4 regions of the Paenirhodobacter sp. genome follow, and region 2 is predicted to be linked to each of the others. Evidence: riboswitches for the same ligand, from Rfam matches in the RefSeq annotation. Region 2 holds a riboswitch; each other region holds the start of a gene.

Region 1 (3,888 bases), on a different contig from region 2:
CGGCGCCTCCGCCTCGCTCGCCACCGGGGCGCCGAAGCTTTCCTGATGGTAATGCTCCATGTCGAAGCCGAGCGAGATCAGCATCTCGCGCACCGACTGCATGAAGGGCTCTGGCCCGCAGCAGAACACCTCGCGCTCGAGGTAGTCGGGCGCCATCAGGCCGAGCATGATCTGGTTCAGCCGGCCCTGATAGCCGTGCCAGGTGCGGAACGGATCGAGTTCCTCGACGGAGAAGCGCAGCTGCAGCCCCGGCACGCGGTTGGCGAATTGCTCCAGCCGCTCGCGGAAGATGATCTCGGAGGGGCGCCGCGCCGCGTGGACGAAGGTGATGTCGGGCATCTCGCCCGAATCCCAGGCCCAGGTCGTCATCGCCATCATCGGCGTGATCCCCGAACCCGCCGAGACGAAGAGGTATTTCTTCGCCTTGTGGCGGTGGAAGGAGAAGATGCCGCTCGGCCCGAAGGCGCGGATCTTCATCCCCGGCTTCAGATGTTCGAGCATCCAGCGGGTGCCGATGCTGTCCTTCTGCGCCTTCACCGTGACCGAGATCGACAAGGGCCGCGAGGGGCTCGAGGAGATCGTGTAGGTGCGCTGAACGTTGCCCGCCGCGCCCTTCGCCGGATCGACCGGCAGGTCGAGGGTGACGAACTGCCCCGGCTCGTAGTCGAACCACGCGCCCGAAGGCGCGCGGAAGGTGAAGGTCGCGGTGTCGGCCGTTTCCGGCACGACCATCGCGCATTCGAGCATCTCGTCATCCGACCAGGGCTCGGCGGACCAGTTCAGGCGCGGCTTGACCATCCGCTCACTCCGCCGCCTGGGCGGTCGGGCCGAGCCGCTCCGCCATCGTGCCGCAATACCAGTCGACGAACTGGATCACGCCCTCTTCCTGCACCGTCGAATAGGGGCCGGGTTCGTAGGCCGGGGAAAGGATGCCCTTCTGGTTCTCTTCCACGACCTGACGATCTTCGTCATTGGTGTTGAGCCAGACCTCGGTCAGCGTCTTGAGATCGTAATCCTTGCCCTCGACCGCATCCGCCGGCACCAGCCATTTCGTCGTGACCTCGGTCTCGGTGGGCGAGAGCGGCAGGATCCGGAAGACGATCGCATGATCGGCGAGGAAGTGGTTCCAGGTGTTCGGATAGTGGAAGAACAGCAGCGAGCCCGCGTCGCTGAAGGGCATCTGCCCCATGCGATGACCGGTCACCGCCGCCTTCGTGCTCATCGTGTAGCTTTCGGCGTTGTTCAGAAGCGGGATCCGCGCGAGGCGCCACTGCATCCGCGGATGCGCGGTGAAGCGCGAGGGCAGCCCCGCCTCCTCGCAGCGTTTCCAATGCGCGAGGATGTCCGGGCTCGCCGCGTCGGGGCCTTCCATCGCGGTCATCCGCGGGTTGTCGGAATAGGTCCGGCAGAGCGAGGGATGCGAGCCGCCGCAATGGTAGCATTCGCGGTTGTTCTCGATCACCAGCTTCCAGTTGCCCTTCTCGACGATGGTCGAGGAAAACGCGACCTTCGCCTCCTTCAGCCCGGCGGGGGCGAGGTAGCGGCCGAGCGTCTGGGCGAGATCGGCGATCGGCGGCGGCACTTCGGCGAGGCAGATGAAGACCATGCCGCCGATATCGACGCAATGGACCTTCTTCAGCCCGTGTTTCGAGGCGTCGAAATCCTCCTGCATGTCGCGCGCCCAGATCAGCCGGCCGTCGAGCTCGTAGGTCCACTGGTGGTAGGGGCAGACGAGCTTCGCGGTGGTGCCGCTCGGCGCCGAGCAGAGCCGCTGGCCGCGGTGGCGGCAGACGTTGTGGAAGGCGCGGATCATGCCATCGGCGCCGCGCACCACGATCACCGGATAGGCGCCGACCTGAAGCGTCGCGTAATTGCCGGGCTTGGGCAGTTCGCAGGCGGGCACCGCGAACAGCCATTCGCGGTAGAAGATCTGGTCCAGATCGGCCTGGAGCACGCCCTCGTCGCAATAAAGCTCGTGGCTCAGGGAATAGTTCTCGCGGCGCGCGGCCAGTTCCGCGCGGATCTCGGATGCGCTCAGCATCTTGCACCTCTTTGGGCCACGCCTCCCCGCGCGGACAGGTTGAAAGAAGGGCCGAAGCCCGGGGCCGCAAGGCTGGTGTCCGGGCTCGGGAGGCGCCTGCACGCCGCGGACGCGCCCTCCGGGCCTCCGCCCGGCGGATCCGACCGCCTCTCCCATACCGTTGCGGGGGCAGCGCCGGTCTCCCACCGGCTTTCCCAATTCTCCTGCGTCCCGGGGCCGGGGCGCAGGCACCCTGCCCCGCCAGATTGACAGAATGCCGCGCCCGGCGCGCCGCAAATGCGACCTCCGGCGCGGCATTCGAGACATTGCCCGGGCGCGGCCCCGCCCCCCGGACAGGGGCAGGCGCCGCGCGGGGGCGATCGCGGCTCAGCACGCGATTCGCGCCCTGCGCGGCGCCCAGGAACCGGGGCCCCGTCGGCTCAGAGCATCCGCGTCGAGAAATACCAGTCGACGGTGTCATAGCCCTCGCCGGCACGCGCCTCGGCCTCTTCCGGGGTCTTCGGCGTGTGCACGATCACCGGCTTGCCCGGCGCCCAGTTCTCCGGCATCGCGCAATTCTCCTCGGCCGCGGTCTGCAGCGCCACGAGCAACCGGTAGATCTCGTCGACCGAGCGGCCGGCGACCATCGGATAATAGAGCATCGCGCGCAGCTTGCCCTCCGGGTCGATCAGGAAGGTGGCGCGCACCGCCGAGGTGTCGGAGGCGCCGGGCTGGATCATGCCATAGGCCGAGGCCACCTCCATGCTCAGATCGGCGATGATCGGGAAGGTGATCTTGGTGCCGAACTTCTCCTCGATGTTGCGCATCCAGGCGATGTGCGAATAGTGGCTGTCGATCGAGAGGCCGAGCAGCTCGGTGTTGCGCGCGGCGAAATCGGCCTGGCGCTTGGCGAAGGCGATGAATTCGGTGGTGCAGACCGGGGTGAAATCGGCCGGGTGCGAGAACAGCACCAGCCATTTGCCGCGGTAATCGGCGAGGGTGCGGCGGCCGTGGGTCGTCGGCGCGTCGAAGTCGGGGGCGGCGACGTTCAGGCCGGGCATCCGGGGCTGGGTCTGGGTCAGGTCGGTCATCGGTTTTCCTTTCGGGTCTCTGTCGTTTCGATGCAGACTTCCTACCCCCCGGAATTACATTGGTGAAATTGATTGATACGCTTTCACTTATTGCCTTTTTCTATTACGATTCCCGCATGATCACCCTGCGCCAGCTCCGCTTCCTCACCGCCGTCGCCGAGGAACTCAATTTCTCCCGCGCGGCCGAACGCTGCCACGTCACCCAACCCACGCTGAGCGCGGGGCTGCGCGAGCTCGAGGAACGCCTCGGCGTGACCCTGGTCGAGCGCACGAAACGCTCGGTGATGATGACGGAGATCGGCGCCGAGATCGCGGCGCGGGGCCGCGCGCTGCTGCTTGGCGCGCGCGAGATCGAGGAGCTCGCCGCCGCGCAGCTACGCCCCGACGAGGGCGATCTGCGGCTGGGCGCGATCCCGACGATCGGCCCCTTCCTGATCCCGCGCGCCCTGCCCGGGCTGCGCGCGCGCTTTCCCGCCCTGCGGCTCTACCTGCGCGAGGAGCTGACCGAGAGCCTGCTCGAGGGCGTCGCCGCCGGGCGGCTCGACCTTGCGGTGATCGCCCAGCCCTATGACATCGGCAGCCTGCGCAGCATGGCGCTCTTCGACGACGGCTATCACCTCGCCGCCCCGCCCGAGGCGCCGCCGCAGGAAGCGGGCACTTGCGAGACCGGCCTCGCGCTGCTCGACGGGGCGCATCTGCTGCTTCTGGAAAAGGGGCATTGCCTGCAGCGCCATGCGCTGCGCGCCTATCCCGCCGGGCGGCTCGCGCAGGACGAGC
Region 2 (3,888 bases):
CCACCGCATGGCTTTCGTCATTGCCGCGCCGGACCGAGGGCACCGCCGCGATCGCCGACATCTCGCTCACCGCGGTGAGCGCGCGGATCGCCGCCTCGACCGTCGCGCCCAGATCGCCGCCATCCATCGCGGCCGCGATGTTGAGCGAGCCGAGATTGCAGGAGATATCGGTGCCGAGGTGGTCGTAGCTCAGATCCTCGTGGAAGGTGGAGGCCTCGTTCACCTGCAGGATCTCGCTGCAGAGGTTCGACATCGCGATCCGCCCGGCGATCGGATTGGCGCGGTTCACCGTGTCCTCGAAGAGGATATAGGGGTAACCGCTTTCGAACTGGATCTCGGCGAGGGTCTGGAAGAAGTCGCGCGCGTTGATCTTGCGCTTGCGGATGCGCTTGTCGTCGACCATCTCGGCGTATTTCTCGGTGACCGAGATTTCCGAGAAGGCCATGCCATAGACGCGCTCCACGTCATGGGGGGAGAAGAGATACATCTCCTCGTTGCGCTTCGCGAGTTCGAAGGTGATGTCGGGGATCACCACGCCGAGGCTGAGCGTCTTGATCCGGATCTTTTCGTCGGCATTCTCGCGCTTGGTGTCGAGAAAGCGCAGGATGTCGGGGTGATGCGCGTTGAGATAGACCGCCCCCGCGCCCTGCCGCGCGCCGAGCTGGTTGGCGTAGCTGAAACTGTCCTCGAGCAGTTTCATCACCGGAATGACGCCCGAAGACTGGTTCTCGATGCCCTTGATCGGTGCGCCGGCCTCGCGGATGTTGGTCAGCATCAAGGCCACGCCGCCGCCGCGTTTGGACAGCTGCAGCGCCGAATTGATGCCGCGCCCGATGCTTTCCATCGTGTCCTCGAGCCGCAGCAGGAAGCAGGAGATCAGCTCCCCCCGCGCGCGCTTGCCGGCATTGAGGAAGGTGGGCGTCGCCGGCTGGAACCGGCCGGAGATGATCTCCTCCAAGAAGCGCAGCGCGAGCTCCTCGTCGCCGCGCGCAAGCGTCAGCGCGACCATCACCACCCGGTCTTCGTAGCGTTCGAGATAGCGCTGCCCGTCGCGCGTCTTCAGCGTGTAGGAGGTGTAATATTTGAACGCGCCAAGGAAGGTCGGGAAGCGGAACTTCTTCGCATAGGCCTCGGCCCAGATCCGGCGCTGGAAGTTTTTCGAATACTGATCAAGGACTTCGGCCTCGTAGTAGCCTTCCTCCACGAGGTAATCGAGCTTCTCGTCGAGCGAGTGGAAGAACACCGTGTTCTGGTTCACATGGCTGAGGAAATATTGCCGCGCGGCGCTGCGGTCGGCCTCGAAGCGGATCTGCCCGGCGCCGTCGTAAAGGTTCAGCATCGCGTTGAGCGCGTGGTAGTCGAGATCGGGTTTCACGGCGTCAAGCATGGCGGCTCCAGAAGGTTTCCAGCCCGGCGCGAATGCGGGCGATGTCGGTTTCGGTGCCGGCCAGCTCGAAGCGATAGAGCAGCGGCACGGCGCATTTCTCGGCCAGCAGGTCGCCGGCGCAGGCGAAGAGCCGGCCGAAATTGCGGTTGCCCGAGGCGATGACGCCGCGCAGGAGTGCGCGACGCCGGGGGTCGTTGAGAAAGCGGATCACCGGGCGCGCGACGGCGCCGTGGCCGCGCCCGTCGGCATAGCTCGGGCAGATCAGCACGAAGGGGGCCTCGGGCTCGGGCATCGGCGCGTCCTCGATGGGGATGCGCCGCGCCGGCAGGCCAAGCCGCGCGACGAAACGCGCGGTATTGCCCGAGGCCGAGGAGTAATAGAAAAGCCCGCCCATCGGCTCAGGCGAGCCGGCCGATCATGTCGGGACGGAACCCCGCCCAGTGCAGCTCGCCCGCCACAACCACCGGCGCCTGGCGATAGCCCATGGCGGTGACCGCCTCGAGCGCGGCGGCATCTTCGGTCAGGTCGACGAGGTCAAAGGCGAGGCCGCGGGCCTCGAGCGCGCGGGTGGTGGCGGTGCATTGCACGCAGGCCGGCTTGGAATAGACGGTGATGGTCATGGCGTTCCTGTCTTTCATGCGGGAACGCGCGCGGCGACGGCAAAGCCATGGCCTGAACACACGCCCCCGAACCCTCCGTTCGTGGTCATCGTCGTGCGTCCGGCAGGTCTCCTGGCTCGCGGGTCGTCGCCTTTGACCGGCCTTCCCGGGCCGGGGCCCAGTGGCGTGATCGGTCTGGCTCGCCGCTTACAGTTGCGGGGGCAGCGCCGGATTTGAACCGGCTTCCCTCTTGGCCTTCGACCGGGATCGAAGGAACCGAAGCACATGCATATTGCGTCTGATGTTAATGGTTAGTCAATATATGGTGTCGTCTTGCGCGAAATTTTCTCGCGCTCAGGGCGAGAGCCCGCCGTTGCGGGCGATCCAGTCGCTTGCGCCCTCGCGCACCGCGGCATGGACGGCGGCGCCCACTGCCTCGCCAAGTGCCGTGTGCAGGCCGGCGAAGACCTCGCGCCCGGGTGGGGCGGCCAGTGCAAGGCAATCGGTACCGGTGCCGGTGACGCGCCCGCCGGGAAGATCGAGCCCGGCCTCCATCACCGCGGCGGTGCGCGCCTGCGCCGCGATCGTCAACGCTTCGATCTGCGCGACCCGGCTCAGCCCCCAGCGCGGGCCGGGGCCCGCAACCTGCACGGCAATGTTGATCGTGCCGTAGCCGGGGGTATCCTCCGGCACGGCGCGGAAATGGCGTTGCCCGACCCGCTCGGCATTGCCGAGCCCGACCGTTGCCAGCGCGGCGGCGCGGATCCCCTCGACCTCGCGCTCGATGCGGACGAAGCGGCGGATGTCATGCGAGGTCAGCATCGTCACCGCGTCGGAAAGTCCGCGTTCGGCGAGCGTCCCGGCGATCCAGCGCCGCACGTCGAGCTCGGGCGTGAGATCGGCGTTGCGCACCTCGCGCCAGACGATGCGGCGGGTGGTGACGAAGCCCGCGCGCCAGGGCGCAAAGCTCAGCACCCGCTGCGGGCCGCCGAGATCGGCGACGAGCCAGGGCTGCGCGAGGTCGGGGGCGAGCAGCGTCAAACGATGCCTCCGAGCGGCTGCACCACGAGCCCGTCGGCGGTTTCGAGTGCGAAGGCGCGGATGCCGAAGACCTCGGCGAGGAGTTCCGGGGTCAGCACCGCGCGGGGCGTGCCGTCGGCGACGATGCGTCCGCGCGAGAGCACCACGAGGCGCGAGCAATGCCGCGCCGCAAGGCCGAGGTCGTGCAGCGAGGTGACCACCGCGCGCCCCTCGACCGCGAGGCTTTCGAAGACGCGCATGCAGGCGATCTGATGCGCAGGGTCGAGCCCGGCGGTCGGCTCGTCGGCAAGCAAAAGCGGCGTGTCCTGCGCGAGCGCGCGCGCAATCAGCACGCGGGCCTGCTCGCCGCCGGAAAGCGCCGTGGCCGGGCGCGCGGCGAAACGCGCGACATCCATCCGCGCCATTGCCGCAGCGACCTGCGGCGCGGCCTCGTCGCCGTTTTGCGCGAGCGCGACGAGATGCGCGACGCTGACGCCCCAGGCGATCTCGCGCGATTGCGGCAGCCAGGCGGCGGCGCGTGCGCGCGCGGCGGGCGGCAGCGCGGCGAGCGAGCTGTGCCCCGTGGCCGGGATCAGCCCGAGCGCGGCGCGCAAAAGCGTCGATTTGCCGGCGCCATTCGGCCCGATCAGCCCGACGCATTCCCCCGGCGCGACGTTGAGCGTGGCGTTTTCAAGAACGGTTTGCGTGCCGCGGCGAACGGTGAGGGCGTCGATCTCGAGAAGCGTCATGGTTGCCCCCGCAGGCGCCAGATCAGGTGCAGGAAGACCGGCGCGCCGATTAGCGCCATGACGACGCCGAGCTTGAGGTCGCGGTCGGGCAGGATCAGCCGCACCGCGACATCGGCGGCAAGCACCAGCGCCG
Region 3 (3,888 bases), on a different contig from region 2:
GTGCCCACCTCCCAGGCGGCGCGCGGCGCGGTGGCGAGCGCGACCTGGAACACCGGGCAGCCCGCCGCCTCGAGCGGGCCGGGCGCGCCATCGGCGCCGCGGGCGGAAAAGGCGGTGGCGTTGACGATCGCCGCCGGGCGCAGCCGTGCGATCCGGGCGCCGAGCCAGCTTGCGACGCCGGGCGCCTTCAGCGAGGGGGCGAAAACGCCGAACGCGGCGAAGCCCTGATCCTCGAGCGCGGCGATCAGCGCATCGACCGGGGCGAGATCGGCCGCCGCGAGATAGGCGCGGTAGAAGGTGACGAGCACGAGCGGGCGTTCGGGCGCGGCCTCGGGCGGGGGCACCACCCCGGCGCCCGGGCGGTAGAAGCCCGCCTCGGGCAGGGTCTTTTCCCCGGCGACCGGCGCGGCGTAAAGCCCGGCGGCCAGCGCGAGCTGCGCCAGCGCCGCCTGCGCCGCGACCGCGCCCCCCGCATCGCACAGCGCCTGCAACCGGCGCAGCGTCGAGACCGGCAGCGTCGAGGCGGCATCGAGGCGCGGATCCGCGCGCCCGTCGGCGGGCAGCACGGCGAGCGCGATGCCGCGCCGGCGCGCCAGATCCTGCAGGCTCGCCAGCCCATAGGGCCAGTAGCTCTCGCCGCCGATCAGCCGCACGAGGATGCCCTTCGCCTGTGCCGCCACCGTCTCGAGATAGACATCGACCGAAAGCGGATGGCGCAGCGCCGCGAGATTGGCGAGCCGCAGCGCAGGCAGCGCGCCCCCCGCTCCGGCGTCCTGCGCGCGATGCCAGCCCGCCGCGAAAGCGCCGAGATCGCTGTCGGAAAAGGACAGCGCCACGAGATCCGCGGGCGTCTGCCCGAGATCCTGCGGCACGTCGCTCTCCTCGAGCCCGTGGCCTTCGCGGAAGACGAGATGCACCGCTCAGACCCCGAGCACGGTGCGGATCGCCGCGGCGTCGACGTCGCCCTTTTCGGCGATCGCGACGAGCGCGCCCTGCCGCGGCCCCACGCCCCAGGGGCGGTCGTATTGCATCCGCACCCGCGCCCCGACCGCCTGCACCAGAAGCCGCATCGGCTTGCCGCGCACCGCGACATGGCCCTTCACCCGCAGGATGCCGAGATCGCGCGCGAGCCGTTCGACCGCCGCACCGAGCGCCGCGGGATCGTCGATCTCGGGCAGCGCGATCGCCACCGAGTCGAAATCGTCGTGGTCGTGATCGCCCGCCCCGTCGTGATGCGAGGGCCGCGCCGAAAGATCGTCCTCCGCCGCCGCCGAAAGCCCGAGCACGACGCGCGGATCGACCGCGCCCTCGGTCACCGCAAGCACCGGCACGCCGCGCGGGTTCTCCGCGCCGATCACCGCGCGCGCCGCGGCCAGCCCCTCCGCCCCGGCGAGATCGGCCTTGGTCAGAAGCACGATGTCGGCACAGGCGATCTGATCCTCGAAAACCTCGGACAGCGGGGTCTCGTGCTCGACCGCCGCATCGCCCGCCTGCTCGGCCGCCACCGCCGCGGGATCGGGCGCGAAAAGCCCCGCCGCCACCGCCTCGGCATCGGCGAGCGCGATCACCCCGTCGACCGTCACCCGCGAGCGGATCGGCGGCCAGTCGAAGGCCTTGAGCAGCGGCTTCGGCAGCGCGAGGCCCGAGGTCTCGATCAGGATGTGATCGGGGGCGTGGGGCAGCGCGAGCAGCCGCTCGATCGCCGGGATGAACTCGTCGGCGACGGTGCAGCACAGGCAGCCATTCGCCAGCTCGAGGATGCTCTCGGCCGGGCAGTTCGCATCGGCGCAGCCCTTCAGGATCGCGCCATCGACCCCGGCGGTGCCGAATTCGTTGACGAGGATCGCCAGCCGGCGCCCCTCGGGATGGGCCATCAGATGGCGGATCAGCGTGGTCTTGCCGGCGCCGAGAAAGCCGGTGATGACGGTGACGGGGATCTTCTTGAGGTCGGACATCGGGAGCTCCTTCGATCAGTCCTGCTGCGGCGGCAGCCGCGCGACACATTGCTTGCGAAAGATCGCGGGGCGGGCGCGCCAGGGGATCAGCCCGTCGGGCGTGGCGGCATAAAGCGCCGCCCCCTCGAGCAGCGCGGCGAGATCGCGCGCGGGGTCGAGATCGCCGTAGACATAGGCCCAGCGCTCCGGCCCGCCGCTCAGCGCCGCGGTGCAGCCGCGCGCACAGGCCGAGAGGCATTCGACCGCGCGCAGCCGCACCCCCGCGGGCAGATCGCGCGCGGCCAGCGCCGCATGCAGCGCGGCGCCGGGGCGCGGCGCGTCACCGGGCTCCTCCGACGCATCGGGGACAGCGCCGCCGCGGGCGCGGCAGGTCGTGCAGATTGTCAGGGTCACCCCGCCCATCCTTGCTCTCCTTCTCGGAGCGGCGGGGGGGATCGGGCAAGCGCAGCCGTCGACGACAGGCTGCTCAAGCCGGCCGCGAGACACCCCGTTCGCCCGTAACACATCGTGCTGGCAGGTCTCCCGGCTTGCGGATCCCGGGGCCCGGGGGCCCCTGCGCTCCGCCCGCCTTCCCGGCCTTTTGGGGCCAGTGGCGATGGGCGAAACTCTCCGGTCACGGTCGCGGGGGCGGCTGCGCTTGGGCCAAAGGCCTGTCGCATTCCCTCTTCGCCTGTCATAGACAGGAACCAGCGCCGCCCACCTGAGGCAAAGCGCCCCCCCTTGTCAAGACGTCACGACCGAGGTTCCGATGCCCGCCCCGCCGCCTGCCCCGCCGCCCTCCGAAGCCGACCGCCACGCCGCGAAAATGGCGAAGATCAAGGCCGCGCGCGACAAGATGATGGCGACGAAGACCGGGGAGAAGGGGCTGATCGTCGTCCATACCGGAGCGGGAAAGGGCAAGAGCTCGGCCGGGTTCGGGATGATTCTGCGCGCGATCGCACACCGCATGCCCTGCGCCGTGGTGCAGTTCGGCAAGGGCGCGATGGAGAGCGGCGAGCGCGCGCTGATCGAGACGCATTTCGCCGATCTGTGCCAGTTCCACACGATGGGCGAGGGCTTCACCTGGGAAACCCAGGACCGCGACCGCGACATCGCGGCGGCCCGGCGCGGCTGGGAAAAGGCGCAGGCGCTGATCCGCGATCCGGCGATCCGGATGGTGCTGCTCGACGAAATCAACATCGCGCTGCGCTACGAGCATCTCGATCTGGCGGAGGTGCTCGCCTTCCTGCGCGACGAGAAGCCGCCGATGACCCATGTCGTGCTGACCGGCCGCAATGCGAAGCCCGAGCTGATCGAGCTGGCCGATCTGGTGACCGAGATGACACTGGTGAAACACCCGTTCCGCGCGGGGGTGAAGGCCCAGCCGGGGGTGGAGTTCTAGCGCCCCTGCGTCATCTGCAGATACCAGCCGCTCGCCGAGACCGCGGCCGCCTCGGTCAGCGACCAGGTGGTGCGTTTGGAGAAGGTCGGACCGCTGGAGCCGAAACGTGCCAACATGCCCACCGCGGAATGCGTCGAAGGGGCCGGCCGCTCGGTGAACCCCGCGACGACCTCGGGCTCGGCGACGCGCCGCTCACGCAAATAGGCGAAGGCCCGCAGGAACCCCATCTGTTCGTCGTCGATGTAGATAGATTCACGCGGCCACGAACCCGTTTCCCGGGCGATGAGAACCTCGAGCGCGCCGATGACGATCTCGTTGTCGATGAAGCTGGTCGTCATCGCCGTCGCCAGCGCCCAGCACAGATCCTTCGTCGGGAAAAACACGGTCGTGAGATCGCCGTCGGTTTCCGTCCGGAACGCCGAGACCCCGGAAGGCGCATCATAACCAAACTCGACCGCCGTTTCCTCCGCGATATCGGCGAAGACCTCTACCACGTCGATCGCCGTCTCCGGCAGCTGCGCATTCCGCAGTTCCAGCTCGGCCACCTTCTGG
Region 4 (3,888 bases), on a different contig from region 2:
AGCCGCGCCGGTTCGAGCGTGGCGAGGAGCGCCATCGCCATCAGGATCGCGGCATTGGCGCGCAGCGCGATCCGCGCCGCCTCAGAGAGGCCCTCGCGGCTCGCCGGAAAGCCCCAGATCGTGACCAGCGGCGCCCCCGGCACGGTGAAGGGCAAAAGCACGAGCATCAGGAGGACGAAGCCGTCCATCCCCGCCATCTTCTTCAGCGTCGGACCCGCGGGCAGGCCCGAAAGCGCGAGCGCGAGAAGCGCCAGCGCCAGCGCGCCGCCCAGCGCCGCGAAAGCGCTCAGCGCCACGGTGAGCAGCGCAAAGCCCAGCGCCAGCACGATCCGCAGCCGCGGGTCGCGCTGCGGGATCGGCGCGGCGAAGGCCCGCAGGGAAATCCCTGCGAGCCGCCGGTCTGCCGGGGTGAGCCGGTGCCCCATCAGGCGAGGCTCCGACGCCGCCCGGCGACGTAGAAGCCGATGCCGAACAGGCCGAGGATATAGCCGATGCCGCCGAGGATCCGCTGCAGGTCGTTGTGCTCGCGATAGGCGTCGATCTCGCGGCGCAGCGGGCGGACCTCGTCGCGCAGCATCGCGGCGATGGCGAGCTTGTCGGCCATGCTCAGCGTCACGACGCCGCCGGGCGCGGGCGCGGGCGCGGCGGGGCCGGCCGAGGCGCCCTGCGGCGCGGCGGCGGGCGTGCCCCCGACCGCGGCGGCAGCCTCGGCCCCGGCCTGCGCCGTGTCCTGCTGCATCCGCAGCACCTGTTCGACATCCTCCTGCGTCATGGTGAAGCTTACCTGATGGCCGGCGCCAAGATCGGCGTGGAACTCATGCGCCACGGCGACATGCGGCGTGAAGGTGAAGGCCCCCTCCGCATCGGTCACCGTCTCGCCGAGCCGCGTGCCGTCGGGGCCCAGCACCTCGACCGTCGCGTTCTTCGCCATGTCGCCGTTGGAAAAGCCGATCTCGCCCTCGATCTCGGTGCCCGAGGGATAGGCCGAGGCGATCACCTTATGCGCGGCGGCAGGGCCCGCCCCGAGCGCGAGCGCGAGCGCCAGGGCGGCGGAAAGGATCAGGGAGCGGCTCATGCGCGGACCTCCTGCAAAGGGGTGAAAAGGGCGGGCTTGACCTGGCGGATCAGCGCGACGGCGGCGCCGGTCAGCAGTGCCTCGATCGCCATCACCGGGATATGGGCGAGGAACACGAGCCGCGCCGCGGCCAGGAATTCGTCGCCCGAGAGCGCCAGCGCAAGCGCGACGCAGCCGGTGGTGGCGGCGATCGCGAAGGCACCGCCCGCCGCCCCCCAGAGCACCCCGCCAAACCCCGGGCTGCGCCGGATCAGCGGCCCGAAGATCAGCCCCGCGACCACCGCCGGCAGCGCGATGTTGACCGTGTTGACGCCCAGCACCGTGAGCCCGCCGAAGCCGAAGAACACCGCCTGCAGAAGCAGCGCGACGAAAAGCGCCGGAAACGCCGCCCAGCCGAGCACCAGCCCGGCGAGCCCGTTCAGGATCAGATGCACCGAGCTGGGCCCGATCGGCACATGCACGAGCGAGGCGACGAAGAACGTCGCCGAAAGCACCCCCGCGGCGGGGATCTTCTCCACCGGCAGGCGCCTCAGCCCGAGCGCGATTCCGCCCGCACTCAGCACCGCGCCGGCGACGAGAACCGGGGCCGAAAGCGCCCCATCGACGATATGCATCTTCCCCTCCCTCAGTTCAGATCCCGGGCGCGGACCCAGATCACCGCGTCCTGGCTCATCTCCTTGCCCTCGAAGCTGGTCTCCGGCCCGGTGCCCAGCGCGGCAAAGCCCCAGTCCCCCGCCTTCGGCAGCCCGTAGGTGAAGCAGCCATTCGCATCCGAGGTGACGACGAGCGCCCCCCCGGGCGGCGGCGAAACGCTCGGCGCGGTGGCGGCGAAGCGCGTCAGATCCGGGGTGGCGGCGATATATTCGACCTCGATCTCGGCGCCCGCGACCGGCTTGCCCTCCGAGAGCACGCAGCCCGAGAAGGTCGATCCGGTGGGGATGTTCGTGGGCTTCGTCAGCGGCACGATCTCGGTCGGCAGGCCGAGCGGCTCGGTCCAGTCGGTGGGCAGCTCGCCGAGGTTGAGAAAGCTTTTTGCGATCTGCTGGATGAAGATGTCCTCCGAGCCCTCGAGATAGGGCGCGGGCACCACGGCGACGACATAGTCGCCCATCTTCTTCACCGGCAGGGTGACGGCCCAAGCATCGGCCTCGTTGCCCGCGCCCTTGAAGCGCTTCGCCACCAGCGAGGAGGCGAGGTCGATGCGCTTGCCGTGATTGACCGCGAAGACCTGCTCGGGCCGGCCCATGTCCATCGCATGGCCATTGTCGAACGGGTGCCAGAAGATCAGCCCCAGTTCGACCGCGCCGGGTTTCTCGAGCAAGGGCTCGGGGGTGTAGACCAGCTGGAAATGCGCCTGAGCCAAACTGGGGGCCGCGACCAGCGCCGCGGCGGCAAGAAGGGAAGTGTAACGGTTCATGTCGTCTCTCGTTGGTTGATGCGCGAGAGGCCCGGGGGCCACGCGCAACGGACAAGAGGACGGACGGGGAGAAGGCACGAATTGGACCGCCGCAGAAGGCACGCCGGGCCGCTCCGGGCCAGACGCTCACCCCGGCGCCCGGTGGAAGATGCCCCGCAAAACGCGGGCCATATGTCCGGCAGGTCTCCTGGCTTGCGGGTCTTCGCTCGGCTGGCCTTCCCGGATCGCTCCAGTGGCATTCTCAGCTTCGCTCGCCGCTTACAGTTGCGGGGGCAGCCACGGACTAGGCGCATCGCGCCGCACCGTATTCCCTTTCTCGCCCGACCGGACCTTGCGGCCCGGAACGGGACCGGTCATGCCCCCTGTGTTGCACCGCAGCATACATCCTGTCAATCGCCCTCCCGGCGCAGCAGGTAGATATCCATGATCCAGCCGTGGCGCGCCCGCGCCGCCGCCCGCGCCGCGACGATCTCGGCGCCCACCGCGGCGAGCGGGCCGGAGAGGCGGATCTCCTCCGCCATGCCGGCATAGGCCGACCACCAGATCGAGACCCCCTCGGGCGCGAGGCTGCGAAAGGCGCACTCGCCGTCGAGCATCACGACGAGCGTTTCCGCCCCCGCGGGCCAGCCGCCTTCGCGCAGCCGCCGCCCGGTGGTGACGGTGAAGGGCGCGCCGATCGTGTTGAGCGGGATCGCGTGGCCCGAGGTGAGCGCCGCGATCGCGGTGATGCCGGGGATCACCCGCGTCGTCACCGGGCGCGCCCGGCCAAGCCGCCCGGCGATGCGCAGGGTCGAATCGTAAAGCGCCGGATCGCCCCAGACGAGGAAGCCGACGCGCCCGCCCGCGGGAAGCTCGCGCGCCATTTCACGCGCCCAGACCGCCGCGATCGCGTCGTGCCAGGCATCGACGCCGTGGCGATAATCGGGGTCGCCCGCGTCGCGCCGCGGCAGGTCGAACTCGACCACCCGCACGCCTTCGGGCAGATGCTCGGCGCAGATCGCGCGGCGCAGCGCGGCGAGGTCGTCCTTTTCCACGCCCTTGCGCGGGATCAGCACGAGATCGAGCGCGGCCATCGCGGCGATCGCCTGCAGCGTCAGATGGCGCGGGTTGCCCGCGCCGATACCGATCAGGAAAAGCTCGATCATGCCGCGCCCTCCCCGGCTTCCGGCCCCTCGGGGCGATGGCCCCGCGCGGGCTCCGCGAGCGGGCCGTAAAGGATCATCGCCGGCGCCCCGGTGGGCGGCGCATCGGCGAGCGCTTCGGCCAGCGCCGCCACACTCATCCGCGCGATCCGCTGCCCGGGGGTCGAGATCGCCTCGGCGATCAGCGCCGGGGTTTGAGGCGGCAGCCCCGCCGCGATCAGCCGCGCGGCGAGATCGGCAAAGGTGCGCCGCCC

Evidence for each region. A riboswitch is a leader RNA that binds a small molecule or an ion and turns the genes downstream of it on or off. The one in region 2 is predicted to bind cobalamin.
Region 1: it holds a riboswitch for cobalamin, as region 2 does, so the genes downstream of both, AB7U46_RS05690 (aromatic ring-hydroxylating oxygenase subunit alpha) here and nrdH (glutaredoxin-like protein NrdH) in region 2, are expected to answer to the same signal.
Region 3: it holds a riboswitch for cobalamin, as region 2 does, so the genes downstream of both, AB7U46_RS11640 (DUF1636 family protein) here and nrdH (glutaredoxin-like protein NrdH) in region 2, are expected to answer to the same signal.
Region 4: it holds a riboswitch for cobalamin, as region 2 does, so the genes downstream of both, AB7U46_RS16245 (DUF4198 domain-containing protein) here and nrdH (glutaredoxin-like protein NrdH) in region 2, are expected to answer to the same signal.

What each region holds. Positions count from the first base shown of each region.
Region 1 is NZ_JBFXGV010000009.1:6,841-10,728, reverse strand. It holds gene AB7U46_RS05695 (2Fe-2S iron-sulfur cluster-binding protein) at 1-798, opposite strand, end outside; gene AB7U46_RS05690 (aromatic ring-hydroxylating oxygenase subunit alpha) at 803-2,041, opposite strand; cobalamin riboswitch at 2,095-2,291, opposite strand; gene AB7U46_RS05685 (peroxiredoxin) at 2,461-3,111, opposite strand; gene AB7U46_RS05680 (LysR substrate-binding domain-containing protein) at 3,228-3,888, shown strand, end outside.
Region 2 is NZ_JBFXGV010000001.1:160,155-164,042, forward strand. It holds gene nrdE (class 1b ribonucleoside-diphosphate reductase subunit alpha) at 1-1,387, opposite strand, end outside; gene nrdI (class Ib ribonucleoside-diphosphate reductase assembly flavoprotein NrdI) at 1,380-1,781, opposite strand; gene nrdH (glutaredoxin-like protein NrdH) at 1,786-2,007, opposite strand; cobalamin riboswitch at 2,092-2,281, opposite strand; gene AB7U46_RS00785 (adenosylcobinamide amidohydrolase) at 2,341-3,021, opposite strand; gene AB7U46_RS00790 (ABC transporter ATP-binding protein) at 3,024-3,755, opposite strand; gene AB7U46_RS00795 (FecCD family ABC transporter permease) at 3,752-3,888, opposite strand, start outside.
Region 3 is NZ_JBFXGV010000030.1:35,923-39,810, reverse strand. It holds partial or broken gene AB7U46_RS11650 (cobaltochelatase subunit CobN) at 1-917, opposite strand, end outside; gene cobW (cobalamin biosynthesis protein CobW) at 921-1,955, opposite strand; gene AB7U46_RS11640 (DUF1636 family protein) at 1,971-2,357, opposite strand; cobalamin riboswitch at 2,451-2,661, opposite strand; gene cobO (cob(I)yrinic acid a,c-diamide adenosyltransferase) at 2,704-3,336, shown strand; gene AB7U46_RS11630 (DUF4062 domain-containing protein) at 3,333-3,888, opposite strand, start outside.
Region 4 is NZ_JBFXGV010000061.1:9,772-13,659, reverse strand. It holds gene cbiQ (cobalt ECF transporter T component CbiQ) at 1-425, opposite strand, end outside; gene AB7U46_RS16255 (cobalt ABC transporter permease) at 425-1,075, opposite strand; gene cbiM (cobalt transporter CbiM) at 1,072-1,689, opposite strand; gene AB7U46_RS16245 (DUF4198 domain-containing protein) at 1,701-2,492, opposite strand; cobalamin riboswitch at 2,650-2,861, opposite strand; gene cobF (precorrin-6A synthase (deacetylating)) at 2,882-3,637, opposite strand; gene cobA (uroporphyrinogen-III C-methyltransferase) at 3,634-3,888, opposite strand, start outside.